DNA from 3 places in the Rhodococcus sp. OS5 genome. Region 1 is predicted to be linked to each of the others. Evidence: riboswitches for the same ligand, from Rfam matches in the RefSeq annotation. Region 1 holds a riboswitch; each other region holds the start of a gene.
The links. Region 1 has a riboswitch for S-adenosylmethionine ahead of ACVZUB_RS07250 (putative leader peptide). Riboswitches for the same ligand answer to the same signal wherever they lie in the genome.
Positions count from the first base shown of each region.

Region 1 (5,789 bases):
TGTTGGTGATCGCGGTCTTCGTCGGGTTGAGGGAGTTCCACCCGCCACCGACCGGTGCGCAAGAGCTCAGGTCGAGGGCGCCGGACGTGACGGGCCCGCCGCCACTGACGTCGGCCGAATCGCTCCAGACTGCGAGCGAGCCGGCACCGCCGAGGAGGAGGGCACCGGCCGCCGCAGCAGCGATCGCACCCTTGGTCTGCTTCTTCATGAAAATCTCATTTCATGTCTGGGACCCGAAATGGGGCCATTCAGACATGAGTATCAGACACGGCAAACGATTCGTTACCACTTTTCGAAAAATCAATTTTACGACTGGAGTCCAACTGTCACTCGGTGTCGAAATGATCTTTGACCTGCGTCTAACTACTCGTTTGTAAGTTTGGTGCGAATAAAACCGCTGGTTTGTTCAGTTGGACAAAGCGGACGAGTCGGAACCTGGCAAATCTGCTGTTTTTTACCAGTTAATTACCGAGTTTCGGTTTTGTTTTGCAATTTGAATCAATTGTTTGTGTTGCTACGGAATGGATCGGTTGTTGTTCCCACAAGATCGGCGACCGACTCGAGGACGATGGTCGGGCGGTAGGGATAGAGCTCTACCGACGCGCGGGTCGAGATCCCGGTCATCACCAGAATCGTCTGCAGTCCGGCTTCGAGGCCACAGACGATGTCGGTGTCCATGCGGTCGCCGATCATCAACGTATTGGCGGAATGAGCGCCGATGGACCGCAGGGCTGAGCGCATCATCAAGGCGTTGGGCTTGCCGACGTAGTAGGGATCGCGTCCGGTTGCCTTGGTGATGAGTGCCGCGACAGAGCCGGTGGCCGGCAGCGAGCCGTCTCGCGACGGTCCAGTGGCGTCCGGGTTGGTGGCGATGAACCGCGATCCACGCTCGACCAGGCGAATGGCGGTGGTGATTGCCTCGAAGGAGTACGTTCGCGTCTCGCCGAGGACGACGTAGTCGGGGTCGCTGTCCGTCAGCACGTAACCGATGTCGTGCAGGGCAGTGGTCAGGCCCGATTCGCCGACCACGTAGGCGCTGCCGCCCGGCCGCTGGTTGGCCAGGAACGTCGCGGTTGCGAGCGCTGACGTCCAGATCGACTTCTCCGGGATGTCGAGTCCCGAATTGAGCAGGCGTGCTCGCAGGTCACGCGGGGTGCGGATGGAGTTGTTGGTGAGCACCATGTACGGGATGTCGTTCGACGCCAGCTCTGCCAGGAACGTGTCCGCTCCAGGTATCAAGTGCTCCTCGTGGACGAGAACCCCGTCCATGTCCATGAGGTAGGTCCAACCGGTCTGATCTTCTGTACTGGTCATTACTCCAGTATGTGCGGGTGGCGCCCGATGTGGGCGGTCAAGCGAGAAGGCGCCACAGTCCGATCAGGCCGACGACGACAATCGTGTAGCGCAATGCAGTGGGGGACAGGCGCCGTCCGTAGCGGGCACCGAGAACGCCACCACCGAGTGAGCCGACGGCGATCAAACCGGCTGCTGCCCAATTGATCTGATCGAATGCCAGAGTGATGTACATCCCTGCTGCAACGATGTTGACGAGCAGCGACAGCAGGTTCTTCGCGCCGTTCATGCGCTGGAGGGTTTCCGGGAGGATGGCACCCATCACACCGATGAGAAGGATGCCCTGCGCGGCAGTGAAGTATCCGCCGTAAATGCCGACTGCAAAAGTGCCGGCGGTCAGGAGCATCAGCCTCTTGGTGGACAGCGTCGTTTCTTCGGTGGAACGCTTCTTGGCCCACGCCTGGATGCGTGGTTGGAGGAGGACGAGCGCGAGAGCGAGGACCAAGAGCACCGGAACGATGGTCTCGAACAGTTTCTCGGGTAGGTGCATGAGCAACCACGAACCGAGTAGTGCTCCGGCGAGGGACGCCGGAATCTGCCACTTCAGTCGGTCCCACTGTCCGGACAGCTCACGTCGGTAGCCCCAGGTACCCGAAACTCCGCCGGCGACGAGCCCGACCGCGTTGGACATGGTTGCGGTCACGGGCGGCATGCCGAAGGCGACCAGGGTGGGAAACGTGATCAGCGTTCCACTGCCGACCACGGCGTTGATCGCGCCCGCGCCGATACCGGCCAACAAGATGAAGAAAGCGTCGAGTCCACTCACTCCGCAGACGGTACGGCAGAGGAAAAGTCAGTCCGGACGGCGGTCCCGGTCTTCATTCGAACGCTCCATTCAACACGCCGAACGCGGCTTCGGACACCGTTGAAATCAATGCGATTTCAACATCGTAGACACTTCATTTCCCTTGCAGTGCAGGGAAATACAACATTTGACGACTCGACATTTCGCGTCTAGTCTTTGCTCACCATCCAGAGCGACCGAGAGACCTGGCTCGTCGACGTCGCAGCAACCCCCCGAGTGATCGGGAGCGGGTGCTACCGCCAGGACCGATGGAAGGCATCACATGGGTACCACTTCGCACGCTGCGCACAAGCGACGTCACATCGATCTGTGCCGCACCGCTTCGTGTCACTGTCGCTGACCGAACTCTCGTCGTCTTCGCAACTCGAGCGCACCAACTCGAGGACACAGCTGCGTTCCCATTTCCCCGAAAGGTCTATTCGTGATGTCCACTCCGTCAGGTAGCGCGCCGTGAGCGCGCCCACCGATGTCCGCCCCGAAAAGTCGGTGTCCGAGTCGCAACTTCCCGACTCGGAGCTTGTCGTCGCTCGCACCTGGCACCCGCTGCGCTGGGTGATCAGTGCGGTCGTGCTGGTCCTGCTTGCTCAGTTCATCCACGGGCTCGTCGTCAACCCCGGCTGGGACTGGCCGACGTTCGCGCAGTACTTCACCGCGAAATCAGTGCTCGCCGCGTTGTGGATGACGATCAAACTGACCCTGTGGGGGACGATCCTCGGGTTCGGTCTCGGTGTTTTCCTGGCACTCGGTCGGTTGTCGAAGAATCCGGTCCTGCAGGTGATCGCCTGGACCTACATCTGGGCCTTCCGCTCGATTCCACTCATCGTGCAGTTGCTCTTCTGGTTCAACATCACTTACCTGTACCAGACACTTTCTCTCGGAATACCTTTCGGTCCCGAGTTCTTCACCTTCCAGGTCAGCGGTGTGATCGGCGGATTCACCGCGGCAGTCATCGGTTTGGCGCTGCACCAGGCTGCATACTCGGCCGAGATCATTCGCTCCGGAATCATCTCGGTGGATCACGGTCAGATCGAAGCTGCTCACTCGCTCGGCATTCCGCGCAGTCGCCAGTTCTTCAAGATCGTTCTCCCGCAGGCAATGCGGGCGATCCTCCCCAACGCCGCCAACGAGGTCATCGGACTCTTCAAGGGAACGTCGATCGTCTCCACCATGGCAATCGCCGAACTGTTCTACCAGGTGCAGGTCATCTTCGGACGCAACGGACGAGTCGTGCCCCTGCTGATGGTCGCCACGATCTGGTACATCATCCTCACGACGTTGCTCTCGATCGGTCAGTACTACGTGGAGCGCCACTATGCACGAGGATCCGCCCGTGCTCTTCCGTTGACTCCGGTACAGAAGGCGCGCAAGAAGTTCGAAGAGATTCGCGATGCGCGTCTCGATATTCCGAGAGGTGCGACCCGATGACCGCAGAACTGGCCGAAGAGACGGTGTATGCCGTCGAAGCGCGCGGAATTCACAAGTCCTTCGGCACGCTGGAAGTACTTGCCGGCGTTGATCTCCTGGTCCGCAAGGGCGAAGTGACCGTCATTCTCGGTCCGTCGGGTTCCGGTAAGTCCACCTTGCTGCGAACCCTCAATCACCTCGAAAAAGTCGACCGCGGAACCGTACGGATCGACGGAGAGCTGATCGGATACCGGCGCAAGGGAAATCGACTCCACGAACTGCGTGACCGCGAGATCCTGAAACAGCGTTCGCACATCGGATTCGTGTTCCAGAACTTCAACCTGTTTCCGCACCTGACCGCGTTGGAAAACGTGGTGGAAGCGCCGCTCTCGGCCCAGAAGCGTGATCGTGACGAGGTGTACCGCGAGGCCCGCGCACTGCTCGAGCGAGTGGGAGTGGGGGACAAGGCGGACGAGTATCCCCGCCAACTCTCCGGTGGCCAGCAACAGCGCGTCGCGATAGCGCGAGCGCTGGCACTGCGGCCGGCGGTCATTCTCTTCGACGAGCCGACGTCGGCGCTCGACCCGGAACTGGTGGGCGAGGTTCTCGAAGTCCTGGCTCAGCTGGCCCGTGACGGCGCCACCTTGGTGATCGTCACACACGAGGTCGGATTTGCTCGGGAAGTGGCGGACACTGCGGTCTTCATGGACGGCGGCGTCATCGTCGAACAGGGCCCGCCTTCGCAGGTGATCGACAATCCGGTCCACGAACGGACCAAAGCCTTTCTCTCCCGCGTCCTCTGACGCGACCCAGACTCATTCCCGGAAGGAAAAATTGATGTTCTCCACATCCCGTCGCGCGACTTTTCTGATCTCGGCGCTTGCCACCGTCGGATTGCTCAGCGCTGCATGCAGCAGCGCGGACGCCGAGTCCGACGGCGCCCAGGTCACCGCTGCTGCGGGTTACAACCTCACGGCCGATCAGAACCGCATCAGCACCGACAAGGTGGATTCCATCGCCGCCGAGCTACCTCAGGACATCCGCGATCGTGGCACGCTGCGCGTCACCGGTAGTGCCGGTTCCGCTCCGCCGCTCCGTTTCTACGCCGACGACGACACCACCCTCATCGGTTCCGAGACCGACTTCGCCTATCTGATCGGTGACGTTCTCGGCTTGAAGGTCGACCTGCAGACAGCAGATTGGGCACAGAACTTCGTCCGGATCGACTCCGGTGAGGCCGACGCCTTCCTCTCCAATGTGACTGTCACAGAGGAGCGTAAGGAGAAGTACGACTTCGCGACCTACCGTCTCGACACCCTCGCCTTCGAAGCCAAGAAGGGTGCCGGAATCTCCATCAAGGAACCCAAGGACGTCGCGGGCAAGAAGATCGCCGTCTCCTCGGGCACCAATCAGGAAGCGCTGCTGGTCAAGTGGAGTGAGCATAACGTCGCGGCCGGCCTGGCGCCTACCGACATCTCCTACTACCAGAACACCACCGACTACTACCTCCCGCTGCAGTCCGGCCGGATCGACGCCTACTTCGGCCCGAACCCGTCGTCGCAGTTCCACGCCAAGCAGTCGGGGGAGACCGAGGTTGTCGGTGAGTTCTCCGGGGCCGGCGACACCCTGCAGGGGCAGATCGCGGTGCTGGTGAAGAAGGACAACGGCCTGATCAAGGCGATCAACGACGCGATCAACCACACGATCGAGAACGGCACGTACCAGCAGATCCTCGAGCGCTGGAACATCACCAGCGAAGCCGTCGACACGTCCCTGATCAACCCGCCCGGCCTTCCGAAGACCAAGTGAGCTCTCGTCCATGAGTGAGATTTTCGATGTGATCGTCATCGGCGGAGGACTCGTCGGGTCCTCCGCCGCCTGGCGGCTCGCGGCACGCGGACGTAGCGTCGTTCAGCTGGAACAGTTCGGGCCGGGGCACAAGCACGGTGCGTCGCACGGTACTTCGCGCATCTACCGGCAGGCGTACGACAATCACCTGTACACAGGTTTGGCGGCCGACGCGCTGCCGCTGTGGCGGGAGTTGGAGACCACGACGGACATCGGGTTCCTGGAACTCACCGGTGCCGTTGATCACGGCCTGCCGCAGGCCGTGCAGTCCAAGGCGAAGATACTTCTCGAGGCGGGCATCAAGGGTGAGATCCTCACCCCTGCCGAGGCGTCCGCCCGTTGGCCGGGGCTGCGATTCGACACCACGGTGCTCCATCAT
Region 1 is NZ_CM166368.1:1,546,472-1,552,260, forward strand. It holds gene ACVZUB_RS07235 (alternate-type signal peptide domain-containing protein) at 1-208, opposite strand, end outside; gene ACVZUB_RS07240 (HAD-IIA family hydrolase) at 499-1,314, opposite strand; gene ACVZUB_RS07245 (sulfite exporter TauE/SafE family protein) at 1,352-2,119, opposite strand; SAM riboswitch class I at 2,319-2,413, shown strand; gene ACVZUB_RS07250 (putative leader peptide) at 2,421-2,498, shown strand; gene ACVZUB_RS07255 (amino acid ABC transporter permease) at 2,609-3,583, shown strand; gene ACVZUB_RS07260 (amino acid ABC transporter ATP-binding protein) at 3,580-4,365, shown strand; gene ACVZUB_RS07265 (ABC transporter substrate-binding protein) at 4,400-5,371, shown strand; partial or broken gene ACVZUB_RS07270 (FAD-dependent oxidoreductase) at 5,382-5,789, shown strand, end outside.

Region 2 (5,789 bases), 610 kb from region 1:
GTGCGCATGCCCCCCATGGATCCGCCGACTACCGAGGCCAACTGGTCGATCCCGAGGAGATCGACGAGCTTCTTCTCCGCCGCGATCTGATCCCGGATGGAGATCTCCGGGAACCTGCTGCCCCACGGCTTGCCGTCGTCGGCCGGCGAACTGGGACCGGTCGTGCCGCGACAACCACCGAGGACATTGGTTGCGATGACGCACCATTCGCCGGTGTCGATCGGTTCGCCGGGGCCGACCATCCCGTTCCACCAGCCGGGGGAGGGCTGATTCGCGGAGATCGGTCCGGTGACGTGTGAGTCTCCGGTCAGTGCGTGCTCGACGAGTACGACGTTGTCGCGGTTCGGGGAAAGCTCACCCCACCGCTGAACGGCGAGCGAAACCGATGGGATTGCCGCGCCGCTCTCGAGTTCCAAGGCACCGATGTCGACGAACCCCACCTGGCCGTCGGGTGGGGGCAGGAGGTCGATCCTGGGCTCCAATTCGTTCACGGTCACGAGTTTGCCACCGCTGCCAGGCCGACGGTGAGATCGGCGAGGATGTCGTCGATTCCTTCGATGCCGACCGCGAGGCGGACGAGCCCGGGGGTGACACCGGAGGCGAGCTGCTCTTCGGGGGTGAGCTGCGAGTGTGTCGTCGAGGCGGGGTGGATGACGAGTGAGCGAACGTCACCGATGTTGGCGACGTGGCTGTGCAGCGTCAGGGCGTTGACGAACGTCTTGCCCGCATCGATACCGCCGGGCAGCTCGAAGGTGACGATTGCGCCGGTTCCATTGGGCGTCAGCTGCTTTCCACGTTCGAACCATGGCGAGGAGGGAAGTCCCGCGTAGGAAACGGAGGCGACCTCGACGTGACCGTCGAGGAATTCGGCGACCTTCTGTGCATTGGATACGTGGCGCTCGATGCGCAGGCTCAAGGTTTCGATACCCTGCGCGATGAGGAACGCGTTGAACGGCGCCACGGCGGAACCGAGATCGCGCAGCAGTTGGACGCGGGCCTTGAGTGCGAACGCCGGCGCGCCGAGGTCCGCGAAGGTGACGCCGTGGTAGCTGGGATCAGGCGTCGTGAAGTTCGTGTGGCGACCCTGCGTCCAGTCGAAAGTGCCACCGTCGACGATGACGCCGGCGATCGCGGTGCCGTGTCCACCAAGGTATTTGGTGGCGGAGTGAACGACGATGTCGGCGCCGTGTTCGAGTGGGCGAAGCAGGTACGGCGTCGCGACTGTGTTGTCCACGATCAACGGAAGACCGTTCTCGTGGGCCAGTGACGAGATACCGGGTAGGTCGAGGATGTGGTTCTTCGGATTGGCGATCGTTTCGCCGTAGAACGCCTTCGTATTCGGGCGAATGGCTTCGCGCCACTGCTCGAGATTGTCGGGATCCTCGACGAACGTGACTTCGATACCCAGCTTGCGAAGGGTGTAGTGCAGGAGGTTGTACGTGCCGCCGTACAGGTACGGGCTGGAGACGATGTGGTCGCCGGCCTCGGCGATGTTGAGGATCGCGATGGTCTCGGCGGCCTGACCCGAGGAGAGGAGGAGTGCGGCGACTCCGCCTTCGAGGGCAGCGATGCGCTGCTCGACGGCGTCCTGTGTGGGATTCATGATCCGCGTGTAGATGTTGCCCGGCTCGGCGAGGCCGAACAGTGCAGCAGCGTGATCGGTGCTGTCGAAGACGTAGCTGGTGGTCTGGTAGATCGGCAGAGCGCGCGCATTGGTGGCGGTGTCCGCTGTTTGTCCGGCGTGCACCTGCTTGGTCTCGAACGACCAGTTCGCGGTCGGATCCGAAGTTGCTGCGGCGTCGGCTGTGTTGTCGGTCATGATTTGTTCACTCCAGTGGTCTGACGGATAGATGTCGGACGGGGGCGAATGATCGCCGCCCCGTGCTGGGGTCTATCTACAAGTGCGACACATACTGAAATACCTCCGTGGGGCTCGGCCCGGTCTGGGGTCCGTCCCTGTCGGACCCGCGCTTGTCACCCGAATTGCGGTGGAACTGCGCGAGCAGATCCACGTCGGGAAACCTGGTCATCACCCGGGGCACCCCACCGCGGTTGGAGGGTTGCCGTCCAGCGAGCCGGGGCTTGACGCTGGCACTCATGACCAAGTCGGATTCTACCGGGAAGTGAGCGCAGTCCTGACACGGGGCGAAATGTGAGCCGCAACCGCACGCGAGGCAGAGCGACGCAGCCCACTAGCAGGCAAAAGTTACTCGCGAGTAGAGACCGATGAGTGGACCTGCCGGTTGCGGCCTCACGGGTTAGCAGTACGCTTGTCTTGTTTGGGACTCATCTCCCGAGATCAGTCCACACCGTCTAGGTTTGATAATCGAACCGTTCGCGGACCCACTCACAAAGTGTGACCGCAACCGTGTAACCAGGGAAACTTCCTAGGAGGACGCGAAGCACCCATGTCCAAAATCAAGGTTGAGGGCACCGTCGTCGAACTCGACGGCGATGAGATGACGCGCATTATCTGGCAGTTCATCAAAGACAAGTTGATCCATCCGTATCTCGATGTGAACCTCGAGTACTACGACCTCGGTATCGAGTACCGCGACGAGACCGACGACCAGGTCACCATCGACGCAGCGCACGCGATCCAGAAGCACGGCGTCGGCGTCAAATGCGCCACGATCACGCCGGACGAGGCACGTGTCGAGGAATTCGGTCTCAAGAAGATGTGGCGTTCCCCGAACGGAACGATCCGCAACATTCTCGGCGGCACGATCTTCCGCGCACCGATCATCATCTCCAACGTTCCGCGACTCGTTCCGGGCTGGACCAAGCCGATCATCATCGGCCGTCACGCATTCGGCGACCAGTACCGCGCCACAGACTTCAAGGTCCCCGGCCCCGGCAAGGTGATGATCACCTACACGCCTGAGGACGGCAGCGCACCGATCGAGCACGAACTGGTCAACTTCCCCGAAGAGGGCGGCGTCGTCCAGGGGCAGTACAACTTCACCACGTCCATCCGTGACTTCGCTCGCGCGTCGCTCACCTACGGACTGCAGCAGAACTACCCGGTGTACCTGTCCACCAAGAACACCATTCTCAAGGCGTACGACGGTGCCTTCAAGGACATCTTCCAGCACGTCTACGAGACCGAGTTCAAGGCTGAGTTCGATGCTGCAGGTCTGACCTACGAGCACCGCCTCATCGACGACATGGTCGCTTCCGCACTCAAGTGGGAGGGCGGATACGTCTGGGCATGCAAGAACTACGACGGCGACGTCCAGTCCGACACCGTGGCCCAGGGCTTCGGCTCGCTCGGCCTCATGACGTCGGTTCTGCTGACACCGGACGGAAAGACCTGTGAGGCAGAGGCTGCTCACGGCACCGTGACGCGTCACTACCGTCAGCACCAGCAGGGCAAGCCCACCTCGACCAACCCGATCGCGTCCATCTTCGCGTGGACCCGCGGGCTCGAGCATCGTGGCAAACTCGACAGCACCCCTGAGGTCATCGGCTTCGCGCAGGCGCTCGAAGACGTTGTCATCAAGACCGTCGAAAGCGGCCAGATGACCAAGGACCTCTCGATGCTGGTCGGCGGCGATCAGGGCTACCTGACCACCGAGGAGTTCCTCGGCGCACTCGACGTGAACCTGCAGAAGGCCATGGCCGCGAAGTAGATTCACCGCTTCACCTGTCAAATGGGACGTCTGGGAAACCAGGCGTCCCATTTGTGTTCGCGGTCTCACGTGAGTGAACTCACCCGCTCTCACTTGGAAGTTCAACCAGGTGTGAGACCACAATTGATCAGTGACTTCGTCTACCCTCTCCCGTTCTGACACCTCGACACCCGGGGTTCGTTCCGCCAGAGGTCCGGCGATGCTCGCTCTCGCTCTCGGCGGTTTCGGTATCGGCACAACCGAGTTCGTCGCCATGGGGTTGCTCCCGGAAATGGCATCCGGACTCGGTGTCTCGGAACCCGTCGCGGGTCACGTGATCTCGGCGTACGCGCTCGGGGTTGTCGTCGGCGCTCCGCTGATCGCTGCACTCACCGCACGAGTACCGCGCCGCACCCTGTTGATCGCACTCATGGTCGCGTTCACCGTCGGCAATGCCGCCACGGTTTTCGCGCCCTCGTACACGACGCTGATGATGGCCCGCTTCGTCGCCGGATTGCCGCACGGCGCGTATTTCGGAGTCGCCGCACTGGTCGCAGCTCACCTGGCCGAACCGGGAAAACGCGCGAAGGCCGTCGCCATGGTGATGATGGGTCTTTCCGTGGCCAACGTGATCGGGGTACCGGTCGCGGCCTGGATCGGCCAGGCACTCGGCTGGCGCAGCGCCTTCGCCTTGGTCGCCGTGATCGGAGTGGCAACCGTTGCTTCGCTCTTCGTCTGGATTCCGCGTTTGGACGGCATGCCGGTGACGAATCCGATCACCGAACTCGGGGCACTGGGCCGCGTTCAGGTGTGGATGACCCTGATCGTGGGCATGGTCGGATTCGGCGGGATGTTTGCCGTCTATACCTACATCAGTACGACTCTCACCGACGTGTCCGGGCTTGGCGCTTCGTTCATTCCCCTCGCACTCATGCTGTACGGACTGGGCATGGTGGCCGGCAACTTCGTCGGTGGATACCTCGCGGATCGCGCACTGATGAAGGGCTTGTTCCTGTCGATGGGATCCCTCGTGGTCATCCTCGCGATCTTCGTTATCGCCGTGCGCAATCCGTACACGGCGCTCGTCTTCGTCTTCCTCATCGGGCTCGCCGGGTCGTCGATGGTGCCTGGCCTCCAGACACGGTTGATGGATGTCGCCGAGGATGCTCAGACCTTGGCCGCGTCTCTCAATCACGCCGCACTCAACATCGCCAACGCCTTCGGAGCGTGGATCGGCGGCGGCGTCATCGCAGCCGGTTACGGGTACACCGCGCCGGCAGCGGTGGGGTCGTTGCTGGCCGTCGCGGGTCTCGTCGTGCTGTCGGTAGCGGTGATTCTGCAGCGTAGGGCCGCGCGCTGACCTGGGCGCCCATCCGCGTCGGTGGAATCGGCTACGGTGCTTGCCGTGCCACAAACTGCTGACTCCCACATTCTTGCGCCCCACACCATCACGTCCGTGAACGTCAACGGCGTTCGCGCAGCGGCCCGCAAGGGCATGCTCGACTGGCTGGAGAAGACGTCGGCGGATTTCATCTGCCTTCAGGAAACGCGTGCGTCGGACGATCAGCTTCGCGAGACTCTCGAACCAGCGCTCGGCAACGGATGGTTCCTCGTCTCCGCCGAGCCGTCCGCGAAGGGACGCAACGGAGTCGCGGTGCTCTCACGCACGGAACCTGACGCGGTGCGGATCGGTCACGGGGACGACGAGTTTCTCGACGCCGGTCGATACATCGAAGCCGACTTCGCCGATCTGACCGTCGCGAGCCTGTACCTGCCCTCCGGTGAGGCGCTCACGCCGAAGCAGGAGGAGAAGGAGCGGTTCATGGCGTCCTTCGCAGTTCACCTCGCTACCACCGCTGCGGCGGCCGAGGCTGCCGATCGTCACGTGGTGGTCAGCGGCGATTGGAACATCGCGCACACCGAACTCGACCTCAAGAACTGGAAGACCAACAAGAAGTCTTCGGGATTCCTCCCCGAGGAGCGCGCCTGGATGGATCTGCTGTTCGCCGAAGATTCCGCGTGGGTGGACGTCTTCCGCGCCCTCCATCCGGGTGTCGACGGCCCGTACTCGTGGTGGTCGTACCGCGGAAAGGCATTCGACAACGATTCGGGTTGGCGTATCGATTACCAGGTTGCCACTCGCGGATACGCCGAGCGGGCCAAGGTCGCGCTCGTGGA
Region 2 is NZ_CM166368.1:2,158,423-2,164,211, forward strand. It holds gene metX (homoserine O-acetyltransferase MetX) at 1-497, opposite strand, end outside; gene ACVZUB_RS09990 (bifunctional o-acetylhomoserine/o-acetylserine sulfhydrylase) at 494-1,819, opposite strand; SAM riboswitch class IV at 1,963-2,103, opposite strand; gene ACVZUB_RS09995 (NADP-dependent isocitrate dehydrogenase) at 2,409-3,632, shown strand; gene ACVZUB_RS10000 (MFS transporter) at 3,763-4,971, shown strand; gene ACVZUB_RS10005 (exodeoxyribonuclease III) at 5,008-5,789, shown strand, end outside.
Region 2: linked by a shared signal. The riboswitch ahead of ACVZUB_RS09990 (bifunctional o-acetylhomoserine/o-acetylserine sulfhydrylase) and the one ahead of ACVZUB_RS07250 (putative leader peptide) in region 1 are both predicted to bind S-adenosylmethionine.

Region 3 (5,789 bases), 900 kb from region 1:
CCGGACATCGTGACGTTGCTCGACGTGCGGACCGGCGCCTTCGTCTCGTGTGAATCCGTGCACCAGGGGCACGATGTGGCCGTGTTGGTTCTTCCCGGTCCACAGTGGTGGGCGGAAGAAGTGGGCAGATTGAAAGTTGTCGGCCCGCGGGCATTCGGGATCGACCACGACGCAGTGCTGATGGAGGCGCGATGAGCGCGAGTGTTTCGGCGTTGCTGAACAACCCGGCCTTTGTCGGGCTGTATCGACTGGCCGGGGAGGGTGATCCCGTCGTGACGACAGTGGGAGCACTCACCGGGGAATCGGCACAGTCGGCCGAGGCCGTGTCGGATGCGGCGAGTTCAGGATCAGTTCTGGTGATTCTCGATCGAATCGACATCGGGGAGTGGAGATTCGACGCTCTCCTTCGGCGCACAGCGGCGACCGGCTGCCAGGTGGTCGCTGTGCACAGCACTGCGGCGGAGGATGCGAATCTCTCGTTGCTTGCCGATCGGCTCGGACTGGTGGTGCTCGGAGTATCCGACCCGTGGCAGTTCAGCGTGGATCTTCGTGATCTTCTCTCGAATTCGCGGGCGGTGATGGCCGACGCAGTACTGCGGGCGACACACGCGGGCCAACGAGCCGGAGGAAGCGTCGAGAATCTTCTGTCGGTGCTACTGAACACCTTTCAGCGTTCATTCTTTCTCCTGGACACGTCCGGACGTCCGATGACCGGCGCCGACCTGTTGTCAGACGCTGATCGAGCAGCTGCCGGTATGTTGTCGGGTCGCGGGGCGCCCACCACGGTCGAATTGGGCTCCGGCGGGGTCCTGATTGCGTGCCCGGTGATGTCCGGCGCAGCCCGAGAGCCCTGGCTGGCGGTGCTGCTCCCGGTGCGTCAAAGCGTCGAAGAGGCTTCTCTCTCAGTGGTTCTCGACGTGGCCTCGTTGGCTGCCGGGCACCGACTGGCCGTTGCGCGCATGGTCGACGAGCGTGAAGCGCGCCGGCGTAGCGCGTTGCTCGGTGAACTGATCGACACGTCAGCAGACGCCACACCCGGACTGCTCCGGCGCGCACTCGACGCGGGTTGGATGCTGGACGGATGGCACATCGGCATCAAAGTCCTGGCGGTCGGTGAGGTCGACCTGGTGGCAAGACGCAGCGAGGTTGCAGATGCTCTCGCTGCCGAGGGAATCGACGCCAATGTCGTGGAACAGGCTGACGGCTGGGCGGCGTGGACGACTCTGCCAGGTGAGCCGCGACCGGAGGCGATCACCAGGATCGCCGAGTGCATCCGTGCAGCTCAGGCCAGGTTGGAACCCACGATGGAGACCTGGGTAGGTGTGGGACGCGCACACGACGGTCCGGCCGGAATCGGTTCGTCCCTGTCGGAGGCCGGGGATGCCGCTCGGCTCGCCGGTGCCCGATCTCAAACAGGTCGATTCCTGCACGTGGACCGCCTCGGGCTGGCGCAGTTGCTGCTGGCGTGGACGCGAACCGACACCTTCCAGCCTGCGGCCGCAGCATTGCTCGCACCGCTACGCGATTCCAATGGAGAGTTGCTCGAGACTCTGTCGACGTACCTCGACGAAGAATCGTCTCTGGCTCACACCGCAACCCGAATGGGGTTGCACCGCAACACCGTATCGAGTCGGATCGATAGAATTCAGCGCCTTCTCTCGGTGGATCTCGCAGATCCGGAAACGAGACTCGCGCTCCACCTTGCTTGCCGGACCATCGCGCCCTGACGGAGATCTTCGCGGCTTCGTCTTGACAAGCACGGGAGGTTCCTGCCATCCTCGTTGCCAGGTCACGAGTACCAGTGTTCAGCCCCGGCTTGCTGGTCGGCAACCCTCCTCCGCGGTGGGGTGCTCCGGGTGACGACCCGGCTGCGTTCGAAAACGAATGCGGCAAGCGCGGACTCTTCCGGGGCCATCTCCCGACGAACGAGTCCTTGAACGTGAGGATTGTCTTCGATGACTGCTGTATTGAGTGCCGACACCTGCTGCACCACCGCGATTGCCAAGGTTTCGGGTGCCGACCTGCAGGTTCCATTGGTTCAGGGTGGCGAATGCTCCTACGCCAACTTCGACTACGCCGCGAGTGCGCCGGCATTGGCCCAGGTCACCGACCGTATCGCCGAGTTGCTGCCGACATACGCCAGCGTCCACCGCGGTGCCGGCTACGCGTCCCGGATCTCCACGCTCACCTACGAGAACGCTCGTGAATCCGTTGCTCGTTTCGTGAACTGTGCCGACGATCAGGTTGTCGTCTTCACCCGGAACACCACCGATTCGCTGAACCTGCTTGCGCAGTGCGTCCCCGGCAGCACCGTCGTCCTCGACGTCGAGCATCACGCAAACCTGTTGCCGTGGAACGACGCTCGTATCGTCACCGCCGCAGACACCATCGAAGAAACGATCGAGCGTCTGATCGGTGAACTGTGCACCAAGCCTGCCGCGCTGCTCGCAATCACCGGGGCCTCCAACGTGACCGGTGAGATCCTGCCGATTGCACGTTTGGCTGACATCGCTCACCGTTGCGGCGCACGTATCCTCGTCGACGCTGCTCAGTTGGCTCCCCACCGTCGCATCGACCTGCAGGAATGCGGCGTCGACTACGTAGCGTTCTCGGGCCACAAGCTGTACGCGCCCTTCGGCGCCGGCGTTCTCGTCGGCCGCCGTGACTGGCTCGACGAAGCTCAGCCGTACCTCGCCGGCGGCGGCGCCGTGCGTGAGGTGACCATCGAATCCACCGAGTGGGCTTGCGCGCCCGCACGCCACGAGGCGGGTTCCCCCAACGTGCTCGGTGCGGCTGCCATCGCGACCGCCTGCGAAACCCTGCACGCCCTGGACTTCGACGTGATCGCCGAGCATGAGAAGGCGCTCACCGCCCAGCTCACTGACGGCTTGTCCGCCATCGAGGGCGTCTCACTCGTGCGACTGTGGAACGACGCTCCTGACGCCGTCGGAATCGTCACCTTCACCGTTGACGGATTCGAAGCGGGCGAGATCGCCGCATTCCTCTCCGCCGAGCACGGCATCGGAGTTCGCGACGGTCGCTTCTGCGCACATCCGGTTCTCGCGCGCCTCGGCCTCTCCGGCGGTGCAGTTCGCGCCAGCCTCGGCCTCGGTAGCAGCTCGGACGACGTGACGCGGTTGGTCGACGCCGTGAACATCCTGGTTTCGAATCAGCGTGATTGGAAGTACGCGAAGACGGCAGGTGCGTGGAACCCTGTGCCCGAGACCCGCCCCTTCCTCGGAGCCGCAGACGACAATGCCGGCGCAGCCGAGTGCGTCTGAGCTGAGCTCGGTCCCCGAAAACTCGAACGGACAACTAGCATGGCAGCCATGGCACCAGCGGATTTTCCCGCCACCCCTTCGAGAGTGAGCATCACTCTCGGTCAGTGGTGCCGTCGCCATGTCGATCTGTGCCGCACCTCTTCAGGAATGTGTTCGAGCTGACGATTCGTCTCGCTCATCCCATACTTTTCTGATTTTCGGAGGTCTCACATGTCTTCACTCGCTTCGCATTCTCTGCACGTAGCGGTCGAGTTGACCGGATTCGGTCACCATCCGGCCGCTGAGGGCGCACCCGGCAACCTGCCCATCATCGGCGGCGACTACTGGGTGGACCTCACCGAGGGTGAAAAGGCTCTCGATTTGGCTTCATTCCCTACCAATGTGGTTCGGATTCGCGCTGCGGATCTGCGTGAGGCACAGCTCGAACGCGCACGTATACGCGCTGCCGTCGCCGAAGAAGGACGCGATCCCGACAGCGTCGCAGTGCTGGTCGATCTCGAGATTCTGATCGCGCCGGAGGCTCGCTCCGCTCGTAAGGAGCTTGCGCAGTTGGACAGCGCGTTGACCTCGCCGCGGGTTCCCGTTTCGCTTCATTACGTCGGAACGCCTTCCGGTCTCGGCAGTTTGATCGCCGATATCCGAGCTGCGGAGGTCGCCGACGGCGTTACGTTGCTGCCTCTCGCATTGCCTCGAACGCTCGAGCATCTGGTGGACAGCACCATTCCGTGGCTTCAGGATCGCGGACTTGTCACACCGTCCACCGCAGTCGACGAGGTTCTCGGGCGTTTCGGACTGCCGCCCCGTCAGCGCACGCTTGCATCCTGATCGTCACCGATTGCATCTGCGTACAGGTGGAACAGCGACGGTAATTCGTCGGCACCGTCCACCTGTGCCAGAAGCGTCCAGCACTGTGCAGTGATCGACCGAGCCCTCGTGCCGATCCAGTTGGTGGGCAGTAGTTCCGGCGGCAACAGCGGATCCGGTTCCATGGCTCGCGTGAATTCCGCCGCGAGTTCGATGGTCATCGTGACAGCATCGGTACCCGGACTGTTCTGCAGTTTGTGCAGGCGTGCGGTCGCTACGTCGAGTAGCCGTTCGTATCCGTCAGCGATCTGGTCCAGTGGCCACAACTGCGCGGCAATCTTCACGGGGTCTTCGAGAGTGCCCACTTTCAGATCTCGAGTGGTGAGAGAAGACAGGTGCTGTTCGACGTCGAGTTCGGCGGCCGCATCGCGAATATACGGTTCCCAGGCGTGCGGCGAGACGTACAGACCGCCCTGGACGAGCGCGCCGCCGAGATAAACGACCCTGGTGCGCAGCGCATCTCGCGCTTTCCGTGACGACTCCGGAATTGCGAATCCGGCCAGGTGCCAATACCCGTCCCACGGCGTCACAGTGTCGCGGTCTTGTCGATAGGCCAGCCGAACGAATTCGACGTCGGGTTCCATCTCGCGCAGGGCTTTCGGCGTTGCTCGTAGCGTGGCCTGCCGCCCGCGACCTTCCTGAGTGAACTTCCCCTCGGTGACCAACCGCTTGATGCACAGCCGAACCTGTTGATCAGTTTTGCCGAGGGCGTCGGCGGTGGCATAAAGGGTGCGTCCGTCGACAGTTCCGTCCGTGCGCAGTAGTCCCTCGATCAAGATCCTCGTGGGTACATCGACGTCCCTGTCGGTCATCGCCATGTCCTTTCCTCACTTCTCGACATCTTCGCCCACAACTGTACTATCGAATGCAATACGATCGTTTCAAATTCGTACGTTAGGGCGGGAAGATGGCAGCGGAATCGATGAGCGAGGGCAAGAGTAAGCCTCGTTTACGCAGGTGGATGGTTACTTCCCTGGCGGTGGTCGTTGTTCTGATCGCGACTCTGGTGGGTTGGACGCTGTACCAGAACACCTATGACATCCGTGAGGAAAAAGTGACGATCACCGGGGGATCGGTGCCGCTCCAGGGAGTCCTTGCACTGCCCGAACACGGTGACGGTCCCTTCGGGCTCGTGGTTTTCGTCCACGGAGACGGCCCGGTCGATGCAACACATGAGACGTTCTATCGACCGGTGTGGGAGGCGTTCGCAAAGGCGGGGTACGCGTCACTCTCCTGGGACAAGCCGGGGGTGAATGGGGCACCGGGCAATTGGCTCGATCAGAGCATGGACGATCGCGCGGCAGAAACGGAAGCGGCAATCGAGTGGGCGCGGGGACGTTCGGATATCGATCCGTCTCGGATCGGTCTGTGGGGTGCAAGCCAGGCAGGGTGGGTGATGCCCAAGGTGGTGAACCTCGACCCGGACGTAGCGTTCGTCATTGCCGTGGGTCCGGCGATCAACTGGCTCCAACAAGGTGAATTCAATACCCTAGCCGAACTTTCCGAGAGAAATGCGTCGGCCGACGAGTTCGAGAAAGCGCGGGTCGATCGTGCGAAGAACTTGGATCAGTTGGCCCGTGATGCATCGTTCGACGATCTCGTGGCCTCCGGCGAGGCCGACGGTCTCACCGAAGACCGGTGGAA
Region 3 is NZ_CM166368.1:642,673-648,461, forward strand. It holds gene ACVZUB_RS03000 (DUF917 domain-containing protein) at 1-195, shown strand, start outside; gene ACVZUB_RS03005 (PucR family transcriptional regulator) at 192-1,727, shown strand; SAM riboswitch class IV at 1,788-1,902, shown strand; gene ACVZUB_RS03010 (aminotransferase class V-fold PLP-dependent enzyme) at 1,956-3,281, shown strand; gene ACVZUB_RS03015 (LLM class oxidoreductase) at 3,492-4,106, shown strand; gene ACVZUB_RS03020 (DNA-binding transcriptional regulator) at 4,085-4,963, opposite strand; gene ACVZUB_RS03025 (alpha/beta hydrolase family protein) at 5,107-5,789, shown strand, end outside.
Region 3: linked by a shared signal. The riboswitch ahead of ACVZUB_RS03010 (aminotransferase class V-fold PLP-dependent enzyme) and the one ahead of ACVZUB_RS07250 (putative leader peptide) in region 1 are both predicted to bind S-adenosylmethionine.